One region of the Pseudomonas sp. TWP3-1 genome, then DNA from elsewhere that is predicted to be linked to it. Evidence: predicted binding sites of a transcription regulator. Region 1 holds the regulator's gene; each other region holds the start of a gene.
The links. Region 1 encodes sigma-54, which starts transcription at its own class of promoters, with help from an activator protein. Its sites were predicted from a motif close to ANTGGCATNNANNTTGCTNT; they were not measured.
Positions count from the first base shown of each region.

Region 2: the regulator sigma-54 is predicted to act here: its motif matches at 2,955-2,974, upstream of glnA (glutamate--ammonia ligase).
Region 3: the regulator sigma-54 is predicted to act here: its motif matches at 2,310-2,329, upstream of ACP7BN_RS24015 (circularly permuted type 2 ATP-grasp protein).

Region 1 is NZ_JAFCUQ010000003.1:219,265-225,221, forward strand. Features, by position in the region: gene lptA (lipopolysaccharide transport periplasmic protein LptA) at 1-466, shown strand, start outside; gene lptB (LPS export ABC transporter ATP-binding protein) at 466-1,191, shown strand; gene ACP7BN_RS06305 (RNA polymerase factor sigma-54) at 1,367-2,860, shown strand; gene hpf (ribosome hibernation-promoting factor, HPF/YfiA family) at 2,934-3,242, shown strand; gene ptsN (PTS IIA-like nitrogen regulatory protein PtsN) at 3,254-3,718, shown strand; gene rapZ (RNase adapter RapZ) at 3,721-4,578, shown strand; gene ACP7BN_RS06325 (HPr family phosphocarrier protein) at 4,594-4,869, shown strand; gene ACP7BN_RS06330 (ZIP family metal transporter) at 4,874-5,767, opposite strand; gene ACP7BN_RS06335 (superoxide dismutase) at 5,798-5,957, opposite strand, start outside.
Region 2 is NZ_JAFCUQ010000002.1:204,263-210,219, forward strand. Features, by position in the region: gene typA (translational GTPase TypA) at 1-1,146, opposite strand, end outside; gene thiI (tRNA uracil 4-sulfurtransferase ThiI) at 1,286-2,740, opposite strand; gene glnA (glutamate--ammonia ligase) at 3,068-4,474, shown strand; gene ACP7BN_RS04105 (hypothetical protein) at 4,605-5,957, shown strand, end outside.
Region 3 is NZ_JAFCUQ010000022.1:5,475-11,431, reverse strand. Features, by position in the region: gene speE (polyamine aminopropyltransferase) at 129-1,004, shown strand; gene ACP7BN_RS24025 (hypothetical protein) at 1,262-1,495, shown strand; gene ACP7BN_RS24020 (ribonuclease E inhibitor RraB) at 1,705-2,052, shown strand; gene ACP7BN_RS24015 (circularly permuted type 2 ATP-grasp protein) at 2,362-3,771, shown strand; gene ACP7BN_RS24010 (alpha-E domain-containing protein) at 3,784-4,734, shown strand; gene ACP7BN_RS24005 (transglutaminase family protein) at 4,731-5,534, shown strand; gene ACP7BN_RS24000 (c-type cytochrome) at 5,655-5,957, opposite strand, start outside.

The sequences.
Region 1 (5,957 bases):
TCAATCGCAGCCAATCCGCATTCAGGCCGACGATGCCCAGCTGGACGACAAGAATGGCATCGCCACCTATAAAGGTGACGTGATCATTACCCAAGGTTCGATGATCGTTAAAGGCAACACCGTGACCATCACCCGTACCGCTGCCGGCGATATCGATGTGGTGACCTCGGTGGGCAACCTCGCCTACTTCGAGCAACTGCAAACTGCTGGTGACACCAAGCCTGTACAGGGCTGGGGTGTGACCATTCAGTACCACGCTGCGCAAAACCGCGTCGTGCTGATCGACAAGGCCAAGGTTGTCGACAAAGACAACAACACCACTCAGGGCGAAAAAATCGTCTATGACACGGTGAAGAAGCTGGCCAGCGCTGGTCGTGCTACCGGCAACAAGGTCACCGAGTCGCGTCCGCGCATTGACATGGTGATCCAGCCCAAGCCGAAAAACGACGAGAAAAAGGCCAAGTAATGGCAACTCTGAAAGCTCAGCATCTGGCCAAGGCTTACAAAAGCCGTCAGGTCGTGCGCGACGTCAGCCTGTCGATCGACAGCGGGCAGATCGTCGGCCTGCTCGGCCCTAACGGCGCCGGCAAGACCACCTGTTTCTACATGATCGTCGGCCTGGTCCAGGCCGATCAGGGCCGCGTCCTGATCGACGATCTGGACGTCAGCCACCAGCCAATGCACGGCCGTGCGAAGGCCGGTATCGGCTATTTGCCGCAAGAAGCGTCGATCTTCCGCAAGCTGTCGGTGGCCGACAACATCATGGCCATCCTCGAAACGCGTCAGGAGCTCGACAAGGCCGGCCGTCGCAAAGAGCTGGAAAGCCTGCTGCAGGAATTCCACATCAGCCACATCCGCGACAACCTCGGCATGAGCCTGTCGGGTGGTGAACGTCGCCGGGTCGAAATCGCCCGCGCGCTGGCCACCGCACCGAAATTCATCCTGCTCGACGAACCGTTCGCCGGTGTTGACCCGATTTCGGTCGGCGACATCAAGCAGATCATCCATCACCTCAAGGCCAAGGGTATCGGTGTGTTGATCACCGACCACAACGTCCGTGAGACGCTGGACATCTGCGAAACTGCCTACATCGTCAACGACGGTCAACTGATCGCCGAAGGCGACTCGGCCACCATCCTCGCCAACGATCTGGTGAAGGAAGTGTATCTGGGTCACGAGTTCCGCCTGTGATCATTGGGGTGTCCTCGCACGAGCCTGGGCATCCCTGCGATTTTCTTGGTTTAATTGTTACGGTGCTCTAGGCAAACACTTCAGTTTCAGGCATATAATTTGCTTAAGTTTGGCGCTCCGGCGCCCTGTAGTGGATGGCGCATAGCGCCGGCGAATAAGGTGTTAAGCCCCTGCCATGAAACCATCGCTAGTCTTGAGAATGGGCCAGCAGCTGACGATGACACCGCAGCTGCAACAGGCCATCCGCCTGCTCCAATTGTCGACCCTGGATCTGCAACAGGAAATCCAGGAGGCTCTGGAATCCAATCCGATGCTCGAACGCCAGGAAGAAGGCGAAGACTTCGACAACTCCGATCCCCTCGCCGACAACGTCGAGCAGAAGCCCAACACCGAAACCCAGGAACCCTCTTTTCAGGAAAGCGCCCCGACGGTGGACAACCTCGAGGAAGGCGACTGGAACGAGCGCATCCCCAACGAATTGCCCGTCGATACTGCCTGGGAAGACGTCTACCAGACCAGCGCCAGCAGCCTGCCAAGCAACGACGATGACGAGTGGGACTTCACCACGCGTACCTCCGTCGGTGAAAGCCTGCAAAGCCATCTGCTGTGGCAGTTGAACCTCGCGCCGATGTCCGACACCGATCGCCTGATCGCCGTGACCCTGATCGACTGCATCAACAATCAGGGCTACCTCGACGAGACCCTCGAAGAAATTCTCGACGCCTTCGATCCCGAGCTCGATATCGAGCTGGATGAAATCGAAGCCGTGCTGCACCGCATCCAGCAATTCGAGCCAGCCGGCATCGGCGCACGCAACCTCAGCGAATGCCTGCTGCTGCAACTGCGTCAGCTACCCGCTAAAACGCCGTGGCTGGTCGAAGCCAAGCGTCTGGTCAGCGACTACATCGATCTGCTAGGCAGCCGCGATTACAGTCAGCTGATGCGGCGCATGAAGCTCAAGGAAGACGAGCTGCGCCAGGTCATCGAGCTGGTGCAAAGCCTCAATCCGCGTCCGGGTTCGCAAATCGAATCGTCCGAAGCCGAGTACGTGGTGCCGGACGTCATCGTGCGCAAGGACAACGAGCGCTGGCTGGTCGAACTGAACCAGGAATCCGTGCCGCGCCTGCGGGTCAACGCGCAGTACGCAGGTTTCGTCCGCCGTGCCGACACCAGCGCCGACAACACTTTCATGCGCAATCAGTTGCAGGAAGCGCGCTGGTTCATCAAAAGCCTGCAAAGCCGCAACGAAACCCTGATGAAAGTCGCCACGCAGATCGTCGAGCACCAGCGCGGCTTTCTGGAATACGGCGACGAAGCGATGAAGCCGCTGGTCTTGCATGACATCGCTGAAGCGGTCGGCATGCACGAATCGACGATTTCCCGCGTGACCACGCAGAAATTCATGCATACCCCGCGCGGTATATATGAACTGAAATACTTTTTCTCGAGCCACGTCAGCACCTCCGAAGGCGGTGAATGCTCGTCCACGGCGATCCGCGCGATCATCAAAAAACTGGTTGCCGCGGAAAATCAGAAAAAGCCGTTGAGTGACAGCAAGATCGCTGGTTTACTGGAGGCACAAGGCATTCAGGTGGCTCGCCGCACCGTCGCCAAGTACCGCGAATCTCTCGGGATCGCGCCTTCGAGCGAACGCAAGCGGTTGATGTAAGCCACGTTACAGCGTTCCAGTGGCAGGCTTTTCGGCCTGCCGCTTTATGCACTGGCAACGAAGGAGAAGCTGTATGCAAGTCAACATCAGTGGACACCAACTGGAAGTGACCGAACCTCTGCGCGACTACATCAACGAGAAACTTCAACGATTGGAGCGCCATTTCGACAAGATCACCAACGTGCAAGTCACGATGTGTGTCGAAAAGCTCAAGCAGAAAATCGAAGCCACCTTGCATATTCCCGGCAGTGAGGTCGTCGCAAACGCGGAACATACCGATATGTACGCAGCGATCGACGCATTGACCGACAAGCTCGACAAACAACTCAAAAAGCATAAGGAAAAGACCCAGAGCCTGCTTCAAGGCGCGACGGGTCGATAACCCCCCATTCCATGATCCGACTTGAAAGTATCCTGACCCCCGGCCGTTCCCTCGTGAACGTGCCGGGCGGCAGCAAAAAGAAAGCCCTCGAGCAAATTGCCAACCTGATCGCCCGGGAAGTTCCGGATCTGGAGATGCAAGATGTCTTCGAGGCTTTGATTGCCCGTGAAAAACTCGGTTCTACCGGTTTTGGCAACGGCATCGCCATCCCTCATTGCCGCCTCAAGGGCTGCGAATCCCCTATCAGCGCCTTGATACACCTGGAAGCTCCGATCGATTTCGACGCCATCGATGGTGCTCCGGTTGACCTGCTGTTCGTGCTGCTGGTCCCCGAAGCTGCCACCGATGCACACCTGGAACTGTTGCGACAGATTGCCAGCATGCTCGACCGCAAGGACGTCCGCGAAAAACTGCGTAGCGCCACCAGTAACCAAGCCTTGTATCAGGTTGTCCTCGACGAGCAGAACGGGCAGTAATCATGCGTTTGATCATCGTCAGTGGCCGCTCCGGCTCGGGTAAAAGTACCGCTCTGAATGTCCTTGAGGACAACGGCTACTACTGCATCGACAATCTGCCGGCCGGCCTGCTGCCGGAACTGGCCGAACGCGCGCTGATTCACACCGAGTTGGCACAGCCACTGGTGGCGGTTTCCATCGACGCGCGTAATCTGCCGAGCCATCTCTCACGCTTTCCCGAGCTGCTTGAAGAAGTGCGCGGCCGGCACATCCAGTGCGATGTGTTGTATCTGGATGCCGATGAGGAAACCCTGCTCAAGCGCTTCTCGGAAACCCGTCGCCGCCACCCGCTGAGCAACGCCAACCGCTCGCTGGCCGAAGCCATCGATGACGAGACCGCCCTGCTCGGGCCGATCGCCGACCTGGCCGATCTGAAGGTCAACACCACCAACCTGAACCTGTACCAGCTACGCGATACCATAAAATTGCGCCTGCTGAACCAGCCTGAGCCGGGTACCGCGTTTCTGGTCGAGTCGTTCGGCTTCAAACGCGGCATGCCGGTGGATGCGGATCTGGTGTTCGACGTACGCTGCCTGCCCAACCCGTACTGGAAACCCGAGCTGCGCGCGCAGTCGGGTCTCGACGCACCGGTGGCCGAGTATCTGGCGGCACAGCCGGACGTCGAAGAGATGTACCAGGACATCTACGCTTATCTGTTCAAATGGCTGCCACGTTTCGCCGCAAGCAATCGTGCCTACGTCACTATTGCCATTGGCTGCACCGGCGGCCACCACCGCTCCGTCTACCTGACCGAACGTCTGGGTCAGGCGCTGCAGAAAACCCTGAAGAACGTCCAGGTTCGCCACCGCGACCTCAGCTAAAGGATTCACATCGCGATGCCTGCTCTGGAAATCGAAATCATCAACAAACTGGGCCTGCATGCCCGTGCGTCGGCGAAGTTCGTCGGCGTGGCCGGTCAGTTTCCGGATTGCACCATCAGAGTGGGCCGCACGCCGGAAACCACCGTGGATGGAAAAAGCATCATGGCGATGATGATGCTCGCTGCCGGCAAAGGCACGAAAATCTACCTGAGTACCGAAGGGCATCAGGAAGATGAAGCGCTGCAAGCACTGGTGGATCTGATCAACAACTACTTCGACGAAGGCGGTTGATCGCTCAACCCAACGCCGTATCCATCACCATCATCAGGCAGAAGCCGATCAACAAGCCGAGGCTTGCCAGTTTGTCGTGACCATTGCGCCGCGACTCCGGGATGACTTCGTGCGTGACCACCAGCAACATCGCCCCGGCCGCCAGCGCCAATCCCAACGGCAACAACACCTGCGCCAGACTGACCAACCAGGCGCACAGCAGAGCGAACACCGGTTCGACCAGCCCTGACGCCGCGCCGATCAAAAACGCCCTGACCCGCGACATCCCTGCCCCGGCCAACACCAGCGCAATCACCAAACCTTCCGGCACATCCTGCAATGCGATGCCCATCGCCAGGCTATCGGCATCCGGCATTGCGCCGCCGGCTGATACGCCGACCGCCATGCCTTCCGGGATGTTATGCGCGATGATCGCGAAGACGAACAGCCAGATACGCGGTGGAATTACCGGGTGCTCAAGCGTGCCAACGAGCATTTCCGGTGAAGCACCCGACACCTTGCGATCAACCAGATACAGACCGAATGCACCGAGCATGATCCCGAAGCAGATCAGGCCACTGGCGCCCCAAGGCGTCATGCCAAGGCTCTCTGCCGCAGCAATTCCCGGCACGATCAGCGAAAACGCCGTCGCCGCCAGCATCACCCCGGCGCCGAAACCGAGCAGTGTGTCGCCCAGCGCCTGCGGCATATTGCGAATCACCAGCACCGGCACCGCACCAAGCGCGGTGCCCAGCGCGCAGAGCGCCCCGCCCTGCAATGCTCGTGACAGCCTCGGCTCCAGATCCAGCCATTGCAGTCCGTGAGCGACCAGCAAGGTCATGCCCGCCAACAGCAACAGCGAACCGATTGCGTAACGGAACATACGCCCACTTCCGCTCACCAGTGTTTCAGTGCCCATAGTCAGCCTTGGATTGTTTTTATAGAAGACTTAAACCAGCGCCGCCTGATAGCGCGCAGCGACTTGCGGCCAATTGATCACGTTGTAGAACGCGTTGATGTATTCCGGCCGACGGTTCTGGTAACGCAGGTAATAGGCGTGCTCCCAAACGTCGAGACCGAGAATCGGCGTGTTGCCGTTCATCAACGGG
Region 2 (5,957 bases), on a different contig from region 1:
CAGGGCCAGCTCGAAGCCTTCGCGACGCATGGTTTCGATCAGTACCGAGAGGTGCAGCTCACCACGGCCGGAAACCTTGAACTTGTCAGCGGTGTCGCCTTCTTCAACTTTCAGGGCAACGTTGTACAGCAGCTCTTTGTCCAGACGGTCCTTGATGTTACGGGACGTCACGAACTTGCCTTCTTTACCGCAGAATGGCGAGTCGTTTACCTGGAAGGTCATGGAAACGGTTGGCTCGTCAACGGTCAGAGGCTTCATCGCCTCGACAGTGTCCGGGTGGCACAGGGTGTCGGAGATGAACAGCGAGTCCATACCGCTGACGCAAACGATGTCGCCTGCGAAAGCTTCTTCAACGTCGATACGGTGCAGACCGTGGTGACCCATCAGCTTCAGGATACGACCGTTACGCTTCTTGCCATCAGCACCGATTGCGACAACCGGGGTGTTCGGCTTGACGCTACCACGAGCGATACGGCCAACGCCGATAACACCCAGGAAGCTGTTGTAGTCCAGTGCCGAGATTTGCATCTGGAACGGACCTTCACGGTCAACTTTTGGCGCTGGAACGTGATCGACAACCGCTTGGTACAGCGGGGTCATGTCTTCAGCCATGTCGGTGTGATCCAGACCGGCAATGCCGTTCAGGGCCGAGGCGTAAACAACCTGGAAGTCCAGTTGTTCTTCGGTAGCACCGAGGTTGTCGAACAGGTCGAAGATCTGATCCAGAACCCAGTCCGGACGCGCGCCTGGACGGTCAACCTTGTTGATCACCACGATTGGACGCAGGCCGGCTTCGAAAGCCTTTTTGGTCACGAAACGGGTTTGCGGCATAGGGCCGTCTTGAGCGTCGACCAGCAGCAGCACGGAGTCAACCATCGACATCACGCGCTCAACTTCGCCGCCGAAGTCGGCGTGGCCCGGGGTGTCCACGATGTTGATGTGGTAGCCGTTCCAGTTGATGGCGGTGTTTTTCGCCAGAATGGTAATACCGCGCTCTTTTTCCTGGTCGTTAGAGTCCATCACGCGCTCGTCGTTGAGCTCGTTGCGCTCCAGAGTGCCGGATTGACGCAAGAGTTTGTCTACCAGGGTGGTTTTACCATGGTCAACGTGAGCAATGATGGCGATGTTGCGTAGATTTTCGATCACTTGTGTATCTCGATCAGAGGATTCGGTTTGCTGACAAGTCTTGGCAGCGATTAGCAGTAGTGTCCGGCGTGGCCGTTACAGCTTGACGGCGGTGTCGGGGGGCCGGTGACGCAGGCCACAGGCAAACAGCCCCGGGCACTTAGCTCGGTCGATAAACGCGCACATTGGCATGCCCCTCACTGAGCAAATGGTGGGCATGCAGGCGACTCATCACGCCTTTGTCGCAATACAGCAGGTACTGGCGAGTAGGGTCCAGTTCCTTGAAACGTGCGTTCACTGCATAGAACGGCATCGTCTGTACCTCAATGCCGGCAAGCTCCAGCGGCTCGTCCTCAGCGGCATCCGGATGACGGATGTCGATGACGATCTGACCGGCCAGCGCTTCGCCGACTTCTTCGATTTGCAAATCCTGGCCCAATTCGTCGATCACCCGATCGATCGGCACCAGTCTGGCGTTCTCGAGCGCACGCTCAAGGACTGCCATGTCGAATTCTTTCTCTTCGTGCTCGACCCGATTGCGCTTGGCTGCGGTCTTCGGATTGACCGAAATCACGCCGCAATATTCCGGCATGTGCCGGGCGAAATCGGCGGTGCCGATTTCGTTGGCCGTGTCGATGATGTCCTGCTTGTGCGCGACGATCAGCGGTCGCAGAACAAGCTTGTCGGTCACACAGTCGATCACGGACAGGTTCGGCAGCGTCTGACTGGAAACCTGAGAGATCGCCTCGCCGGTCACCAGCGCACCGATCTGCAATCGGTCGGCGATACTGGAAGCCGCGCGCAACATCATACGCTTCAAAACGACGCCCATATGACCGTTATCGACTTTGCCGAGAATTTCTCCCAGCACTTCTTCGAACGGTACACTGACAAATAACACGCGTTGCGAGCTGCCGTACTTCTTCCAGATGAAATGCGCGACTTCCATAACCCCCAATTCGTGGGCTCGACCGCCCAGATTGAAGAAGCAGAAGTGGCTCATCAGGCCGCGGCGCATGATCTGATACGCGGCAACCGTCGAGTCAAAGCCGCCGGACATCAACACCAGCGTCTGTTCCAGCGCACCGAGCGGGTAGCCGCCGATACCATTGTGCTGGCTGTGGATCACAAACAACCGTTTGTCGCGAATTTCCATCCGGACTTCGATTTGCGGCGCTTTCAGGTCGATTCCAGCGGCACCGCACTCACGGCGCAGCTTGCTGCCGACGTATTTTTCGACATCCATCGAGCTGAAAGTGTGCTTGCCCGCACGTTTGCAGCGCACCGAAAAAATCTTCCCGGCCAGCGCATCGCCGTAGTGCTGTTTGCACTTCTCGGTGATGTCGTCGAAGTCACCCAGCGGGTACTCGTCGATCTGCAAAAAGTGCGCGATGCCCGGCATGCACGTCAGGCGCTCGCCCATCTCTTTCAGGGCCTTGGGGTCGCTGATGCGCGTTTCCAGCTCGAGATTGTCCCACACACCGTTCACCACCACGGCCGGGTCCAGATCGCGGAGCACGGTGCGGATGTTCTTGGCCAACTGGCGGATGAATTTCGTCCGGACAGGTCGGCTTTTGATGGTGATCTCGGGGAAGACTTTTACGATTAATTTCATGAAAACAGCGCGCGCAGGGCCAGCCGAAAAAGGGGGGCGCGGATTATAGCGGAAATTGCTCAAGGTTTAACCAGTTAATGTGCAGAAGGTTTTGCCTGCACCAAAACAGGTCATTTCCGGTAAATGACGCTACATTAGAGGGCGGGTTTTTCTATATTTCGAAGCTTTGCACCTTTATAAGCGTGAATACGGGGCAAAAAACCCATGCTGGGGCACTGGCATGCAATTTGCTCCCTTGTGAGGCAGGTTGCCTTGGCAGAGTATTCGCGCCGGCATCACCACTATTAAGGGCATCCACTACCCGCCCTAATTCACCCGGAGGACACTATGTCGAAGTCGGTTCAACTCATCAAAGATCATGACGTCAAGTGGATTGATCTGCGCTTCACGGACACCAAAGGCACTCAGCACCACGTGACCATGCCGGCTCGCGATGCGCTGGAAGACGACTTCTTCGAAGTCGGCAAGATGTTCGACGGTTCCTCCATCGCTGGCTGGAAAGGCATCGAAGCCTCCGACATGATCCTGCTGCCGGACGACGATTCTGCCGTTCTCGATCCGTTCACCGAAGAGCCGACCCTGATCCTGGTCTGCGACATCATCGAACCTTCGACCATGCAAGGTTACGATCGCGACCCGCGCGCCATCGCCCACCGCGCCGAGGAATACCTGAAGACCACCGGTATCGGTGACACCGTTTTCTGCGGTCCTGAGCCAGAGTTCTTCATCTTCGACGAAGTGAAGTTCAAGTCCGACATCTCCGGTTCGATGTTCAAAATCTTCTCCGAGCAAGGCTCGTGGATGTCCGACCAGGACGTGGAAGGCGGCAACCGCGGCCACCGTCCAGGCGTGAAAGGCGGCTACTTCCCGGTTCCGCCGTTCGACCACGACCACGAAATCCGTACCTCGATGTGCAACGCACTGGAAGAGATGGGTCAAGTCGTTGAAGTTCACCACCACGAGGTGGCAACTGCCGGTCAGAACGAAATCGGTGTCAAGTTCAACACCTTGGTGAAGAAAGCTGACGAAGTTCAGACACTGAAATACGTTGTGCACAACGTTGCCGACGCTTACGGCCGCACCGCTACCTTCATGCCGAAGCCGCTGTACGGCGACAACGGTTCGGGTATGCACGTGCACATGTCCATCTCCAAAGATGGCAAGAACACCTTCGCTGGCGAAGGCTATGCCGGCCTGTCGGAAACCGCTCTGTACTTCATCGGCGGCATCATCAAGCACGGTAAGGCGCTGAACGGCTTCACCAACCCGGCTACCAACTCGTACAAGCGTCTGGTGCCAGGCTTCGAAGCTCCGGTAATGCTTGCCTACTCGGCGCGCAACCGTTCCGCCTCGATCCGTATTCCTTACGTCAACAGCCCTAAAGGCCGTCGTATCGAAGCACGTTTCCCGGATCCGGCTGCCAACCCGTACCTGGCTTTCGCAGCGCTGCTGATGGCTGGCCTCGACGGCATCCAGAACAAAATCCACCCAGGCGATGCTGCCGACAAAAACCTGTACGACCTGCCGCCTGAAGAGGCGAAAGAGATCCCACAAGTTTGCGGCAGCCTGAAAGAAGCTCTGGAAGAGCTGGACAAGGGCCGTGCGTTCCTGACCAAGGGCGGCGTGTTCTCCGACGACTTCATCGATGCTTACATCGCGCTGAAAAGCGAAGAAGAAATCAAGGTCCGCACCTTCGTACACCCACTGGAATATGAGCTGTACTACAGCTGCTGATCAGGTAGCGCCGCGCTACGCGGCGTGACAAAAAAGAGGCCTCCTTCGGGAGGCCTTTTTTGTGCCTGCGCATCCATGGATAATCCGCCGCTCTCGCGCCCCCGCCCGGCGCCTTGACGAAAGGATTCGTATGAAGTGGTTGTGGTTGTTCGCCCTGACGCTCGGCATTGGCTGCTCAACTGTCAGCGCCACCGAGTTTTATGAAAACAAGTCGCTGGCGCATCCGCTGATTCAGGGATTGCAGGAGAGTTCGGCGACGCTGGCGTTCATCAAGGAAGCGGGCGGTGTGAAAGGCTACTACTGCGCTTGCGAAGCTCCGGGAGAACGCCCGCAGTTGCTCGACGACTTCGGCCCGGCGACCATCGAATCGGTTTTTCTGCTGGCACTGGACAGTGAAGCACCAACTCGCTTCGTTCTATTCCGGCAAAAAGCCGCGTACCGGATTTACGCTTACAAATTCGACGTTAATGATCATCTCTATCATCGTGTCACGGCTTTGCAAAAAGGCCTCGACCGCATCACTGCCGGCAAGAAGCAGCTGGACGCTCTGACAGTCAAGAAAGCCCTGAACCAACTCACGCCAGCCAACTACCGCTTCCACTACGCTCCATCGGGTATTGCCGAGTTCGACCAACTCGACCTCAGCGCAGGAACGCTGGTCGGCTACTTCGATCAGCAAACCAGGCCACTCGACATCAACACACCCGGCGCTGACCAGCACTACTTCAAAAAGACCTATCAGGAAAAAGACCGACGCTTTCTCACCGTCACGTTCTGGCGCGGCATCGAATCACCACTCAACGACGGCAACCGTACGCTGTACAACTATCAGGTCAGCCGCATGGCTTGGGAAACCGCGCCCGCGATGTTCAATGGCAGCCCGGAAGGCGAGTCGGTTTCATATAACTACGGAGAGATCGATGGCCGGGGCGCCTACAAAAATGGCCTGCGCGTGGGCGCCTGGTCTTTTGCCAAAGAATATAAATACTCGGGCAGCGGCAACTTTGTCGCGGGCAAACGCCAGGGTGAATGGAGCGAAACCGAGTATTCGAAAACCTTCACCGGACAGTATGTTGATGACGTGCGAGAGGGACGCTGGGCAATCCTCGACGACGGCGACGCTGATAACACCGTGACCGGGTTCCAGACTTACCTGCACGGCGTACTCGACGGCCCGAGTGAAGAAATCACCGGCACTGTCACCGAGCGCGGCAACTATCGCGACGGCAAGCGCGCAGGCCCGTGGCTGACCGAAGCTGGCACCGGCTCTTTCGAAAATGGCCTGAAAAACGGTCCATGGACCCTCAAGACCGACAAAGGCCACAACCAGAACGTGAACTTTGTCGCGGGCAAGAAAGAAGGTGAGCTGCGCGAAACCGATACCAACGGGGTCTTGGTCCTGATTGAGCATCACAAAGCCGATGTATTGTCGGGCACCCAAGAGTTCTACAACCCTGATGGCAAACTTGTGAACTTGCGCAAT
Region 3 (5,957 bases), on a different contig from region 1:
CCTACAGGGATTGCGGCATGCCGATGAACTGAGGTTCGACCTGTCATGTTCGGCAACGTAGAATGCGCGCCTTTCCCGGGCAATTGTCCCCACGATTGGCGCCCGCGCATTCATCGGAGCACTTCACCATGAGCGACATCAAGACCAGCGAATACCTGGAAACCCTCTACGAAGGCTACGGCCAGCGTTTTCGCATGGAAAAACTGCTGCACGAAGTGCGCACCGAGCACCAGCACCTGGTGATTTTCCAGAACCCGCGCATGGGCCGGGTGATGGCGCTGGACGGCGTGATCCAGACCACTGAAGCCGACGAATTCATCTACCACGAAATGCTCACTCACGTGCCAATCCTCGCCCACGGCGCGGCCAAGCGCGTGCTGATCATCGGCGGCGGTGACGGCGGCATGCTGCGCGAAGTGACCAAGCACGGCGGTGTCGAGCACATCACCATGGTCGAGATCGACGGCACCGTAGTAGATATGTGCAAAGAGTTCCTGCCGAACCATTCCAAAGGCGCCTACGACGATCCACGTCTGAATCTGGTAATCGACGACGGCATGCGCTTCGTTGCGACCACCACCGAAAAATTCGACGTGATCATTTCCGACTCCACCGACCCGATCGGGCCGGGCGAAGTGCTGTTCTCGGAAAACTTCTATCAGGCCTGCCACCGCTGCCTGAACGAGGGCGGCATTCTCGTGACCCAGAATGGCACGCCGTTCATGCAGATCGAAGAAGTCAAAACCACTGCTGGGCGCCTGCGCAGCCTGTTCCCGGACTGGCACTTCTATCAGGCTGCCGTGCCGACCTACATCGGCGGTTCGATGACTTTTGCCTGGGGTTCGACCAACCCGGCCTATCGCAAACTGAGCCGTGAAACCCTGCAACAGCGCTTCATCGGCAGCGGCATCGTCACCCGTTACTACAACCCGGAAATCCACATCGGTGCTTTCGCCTTGCCACAGTACGTGCTGCAAGCGGTGAACAAACCAAGCAACGACTAGACAAATCCCGGGATTCCTGTGGCGAGGGAGCTTGCTCCCGCTTGAGTGCGCAGCACTCACAAAATCTGCGATGGACGTCAGATTTTGGGGGCCGCTTCGCAGCCCAGCGGGAGCAAGCTCCCTCGCCACAAAAGCCTCGCCCCGGATTGGATGATGTTTTTTTCATCGTCACTCGGTGTAAAGGTTTTGAACGATCATTCCTGACAAAAGTCGAGATAGAGGTAAGCCCATTTGCGGGTTTGATCTAGGAGGCTCCGATGTCCAAGTGGAAAGTCACTTTCGTGGATGATCATGGTGAAGTAGTCGACGAGGTCTTCGAGTGTGAAGAGTGCCCGGATCACGAGCACGCCGCCAAACTCATCAAGGAACGGTTCCTGCCTGTCGCCGCCGAACTGGATCTGAACGATCTGGAAGGCCGCACCACCGATGCCGGCGTCAAAAGTCTCAAGACCCAGAACAGCATTGAAATCCGCAGCATTACTCCCGTCTGAAATCTTTTTGTCACTTCAATCACCAGGCCTTGGCAGCGGCTCTATCTTGGGGCTACTCTGCAGGCGAGATCAGCGAAGAATCGCTAAGGTCTGGTCTTCTCAGCTACATGCTTGTGTCCCGTTGGCAATCTGTTGCCGTCGTACTTTGGCCGTCAGGCCGCTGCAGGGAATACGGAAAGTCTATCCATCAAATGTGAGGGGGACGATTCATGAGCACAGCCTATCAAGAAGACATCAGCAGCAGCGTGCTGCGCCGAATGAAGGAAGGCGGTTTCGATTTCTCCAGGTTTCATCCGATCGAGTTCTACGCACTGTTTCCGGACGAGGAGAGCGCGCGTACAGCCGCCGATCAGTTTTGCGGTGAGTCCATCAATGCACAGATCAGCGCGCGTGATGACGGCGCATGGTGTCTGGAATTGAGCAAAGTGATGTACGCCACCTACGGCGGCATTGGCGATTTCGAGCAGTACCTTGGCGCCGTCGTTGAACCGCTTGGCGGTATCATCGAAGGCTGGGGCGTGAAGCAGGAGGTGCGAAATCGGCATCGTCTGCATTGATCCCGCAACATCGACACTGAATAACGGCTGACCTTTGGGTCGGCCGTTTTTGTTTTCGGCGGCAGGAAATCTCTCGCGGAAAAACGCTGAAACAACAGTCGCCGGGCAGTGAAATCAACTCTGACTATGCTGGTGACAGGCGATTGCACTGCGTCGCAATGAAGCGGGGGCTGACGAGTTGGGGCATTTGTCGCACAGGAATGGTGCGGCGGTTGCAGCGTGAATATCCAACCGATTGAAATCAAAGCGTTTCTGCCGATGGCACGGGCCTTGCGAAGGCTCGTAGGTCCGGGTGACAAGGAGTACGGCATGATCCGCACCTATTTTGATGAGATGTACGATGCCGGCGGCGTGGTTCGCCCGCATTATCGGGAGTTCGCCCGTTGGTTGGCCGAGACCCCTGACGAGCTATTGGCCCAGCGGCGACGCGAGGCCGATCTGCTGTTCCATCGCGCCGGAATTACCTTCACGCTCTACGGCGATGAGCAGGGCACCGAGCGCCTGATCCCTTTCGATACGATTCCGCGCAGCATCCCCGCCAGCGAGTGGCGGATCGTCGAGCGCGGCTGTATTCAGCGGGTCAAGGCGCTGAACATGTTCCTCGCCGACCTGTATCACGAGCAGCGCATCATCAAGGCCGGCATCATCCCGGCCGAACAGGTGCTGGCCAACGAGCAATATCAGTTGGCGATGCAAGGGCTGGATCTGCACCGCGATATCTACTCGCACATTTCCGGCGTCGATCTGGTGCGCGATGGCGATGGTACCTACTACGTACTCGAAGACAATCTGCGTACTCCGAGCGGCGTGAGCTACATGCTTGAAGACCGCAAGATGATGATGCGTCTGTTCCCCGAACTGTTCGCCGCGCAACGCATCGCGCCCATCGATCACTACCCGAACCTGCTGCTCGACACTCTGAAAAGCTCCAGCCCGATCGATAACCCGAGCGTGGTGGTGCTGACACCGGGACGCTTCAACAGCGCGTTTTTCGAGCATGCATTCCTCGCCCGGGAAATGGGCGTCGAACTGGTCGAAGGCGCTGATCTGTTCGTGCGTGACGACAAGGTTTTCATGCGCACCACCGACGGCCCGAAATCCGTGGACGTTATTTACCGCCGGCTCGACGATGCGTTCCTCGATCCGCTGGCGTTCAATCCGGATTCGATGCTCGGTGTGCCGGGGCTGCTGTCGTCCTACCGCTCCGGCAACGTGGTGCTGGCCAATGCGATTGGCACTGGTGTCGCGGACGACAAGTCGGTGTATCCGTTTGTCACCGACATGATTCGTTTCTATCTCGACGAAGAACCGATCCTGAAGAACGTGCCGACCTGGCAATGCCGCAACCCGTCTGAACTTTCCCATGTGCTGGCCAATCTCCCGGATCTGGTCGTCAAGGAAACCCAGGGTTCCGGTGGTTACGGGATGTTGGTCGGGCCGGCCTCGACCACGGCGGAAATCGACGCCTTTCGCGAGCGGATCAAAGCCAAGCCTCACGCGTACATCGCGCAACCGACGCTGTCACTGTCGACCTGTCCGACCTTTGTCGAAAACGGTATTGCGCCACGCCATATCGACTTGCGTCCGTTCGTATTGTCCGGCCGCGAAACCCGGGTCGTACCCGGCGGTTTGACCCGGGTCGCGCTGCGCGAAGGCTCTCTGGTGGTGAATTCCTCCCAGGGTGGCGGAACCAAGGACACCTGGGTGGTCGAGGATTGAAGGAAGCCTGTCATGTTAAGTAGAACTGCCTCGGATCTGTATTGGATGTCGCGTTACCTGGAGCGGGCGGAAAACCTCGCGCGGATGCTCGACATCAGTTATTCACTGTCGCTGATGCCGCAGGACGGCCGTGGCGACGGCCTGCACGAACTCGCCATGCCGCTGCTGATCACCGGCACTCTCGACGATTACCTGGAGCGCCACGGCGAGTTGCACGCCGAACGCCTGCTGCATTTCTTCGCGCTGGATGCGGCCAACCCGGCCAGTATTTACAGCTGCCTGGGCTCGGCGCGGGCCAGTGCGCACGCGGTGCGCGGACGAATCACCGCTGACATGTGGGAAAACATCAACTCCACCTGGCTGGAGATTCGCGGGATCGCCGAACAGGGCCTCAGCCGTTATGGCATGAGCCGCTTTTGCGAGTGGATCAAGGAGCGTTCGCACCTGTTTCGCGGTGCGTCCTACGGCACGATCATGCGCAACGATGCATTTCGCTTCATTCGTCTGGGGACGTTTATCGAGCGCGCGGACAACACGCTGCGCTTGCTCGACGCGCGTTATGAAATGGCTGGCGATCAGGCCGAAGCGGTCAGCGATGGCACCGCGCACGCTTACTACCAATGGAGTGCGTTGTTGCGCGCTCTGTCTTCCTTTGAGGCCTACACCGAGATCTACCGCGACGCACCCGGCGCCCGGCATGTCGCCGAGCTGCTGCTGTTGCGCGCTGACGTACCGCGTTCGCTGCGCGCCTGCACCGAAGAAATCGACCAGATACTCGCGCAGTTACCGGGTGCCAATGGCCGCCCCGCACAACGGCTGGCGGCCGAAATGGACGCACGCCTGCGCTACACCGGCATCAACGAAATCCTCGAAGAAGGCCTGCACGCCTGGCTCACCGAATTCATCCCGCTGGTGCGCCAGTTGGGCAACGCCATTCACAGTTCCTACCTGGAGGCTGCATGAGACTTTCCATAAGCCACGAGACCACCTATCACTATGAAGATAAGGTGCGGGCGAGCATCCAGTACCTGCGACTGACACCCCACGACAGCGAGCGCCAGCACGTGCTGAGCTGGCAACTCGACCTGCCGCGCCCGGTGCGCGCGCAGCTCGATCCGTTCGGCAACATCCTGCATGTACTGACCATGGACGAGCCGCACGAAGCGATCATCATCGGTGCTCGCGGTCAGGTCGATATCGATGAATTGCGCGAAGCCGAGCATGAGAGCCAGTCGGCGCTGCCGTTTCTGCGCTTCACCCGGTTGACCGAAGCTGACGAAGCCCTGCGCGGGTTTGCGAAAAAATCCTGCAAACAACGCCGCGACCGTACTGCGCTGATCGACTTGATGCATGGTTTGAACCAGCACATGACTTACACGCCGGGCTCAACCGAAGTCGATACCAGCGCCTCGGAAGCATTCGCCGGGCGTGCCGGGGTTTGTCAGGATCACACCCATGCGTTTCTCGCTTGCGCGCGCAGCCTCGGGATTCCGTCGCGCTATGTGTCGGGCTATCTGTACAGCGAAGATTGCGAGCACTTGGCCAGTCACGCTTGGGCCGAGGCCTGGCTCGATGACGCGTGGTACAGCTTTGACGTGACCAACCAACTGGCACGGCCGGAGCGGCACCTGAAACTGGCGGTGGGTCTGGATTATCTCGACGCCTGCCCGGTACGCGGCATGCGTCGGGGCGGCGGGTGTGAGCAGATGCATGCGAAGGTGTTCGTGTCGCCGACGCCGGTGATCTCGGTGCAACAACAATAAATCCGGGATACCGCATCGCTGGCAAGCCAGCTCCCACAGGATTACCGCTGTTTCAAAATCGGCGCATACCCTGTGGGAGCTGGCTTGCCAGCGATGAGGCCGGTAATCACACCCTAAGGCTTATGGCTTGGCTTTGCGCCCGGCCATGTGCTGCAAATACCCCACCAGTAACTGCAAATCTCCGTCAGGCAACACCTGCGCGGAAAACCCCGGCATCTTAGCCTGTGGCCACTGACGCAAACTCTGCGGATCCCGAATGTAGCGCTTGAGAAAATCCGCCCCGAAATATTCGGTCGGGTTGTACGGAATGTTCAGATCCGGCCCAAATTGCGCATCCCCTGCGCCATTCAAGCGATGGCAGGCCAGACAATTTTTCTGGAACAACGCAAAGCCCTGATTCACCGGGTCATCAGCCTTCAACGC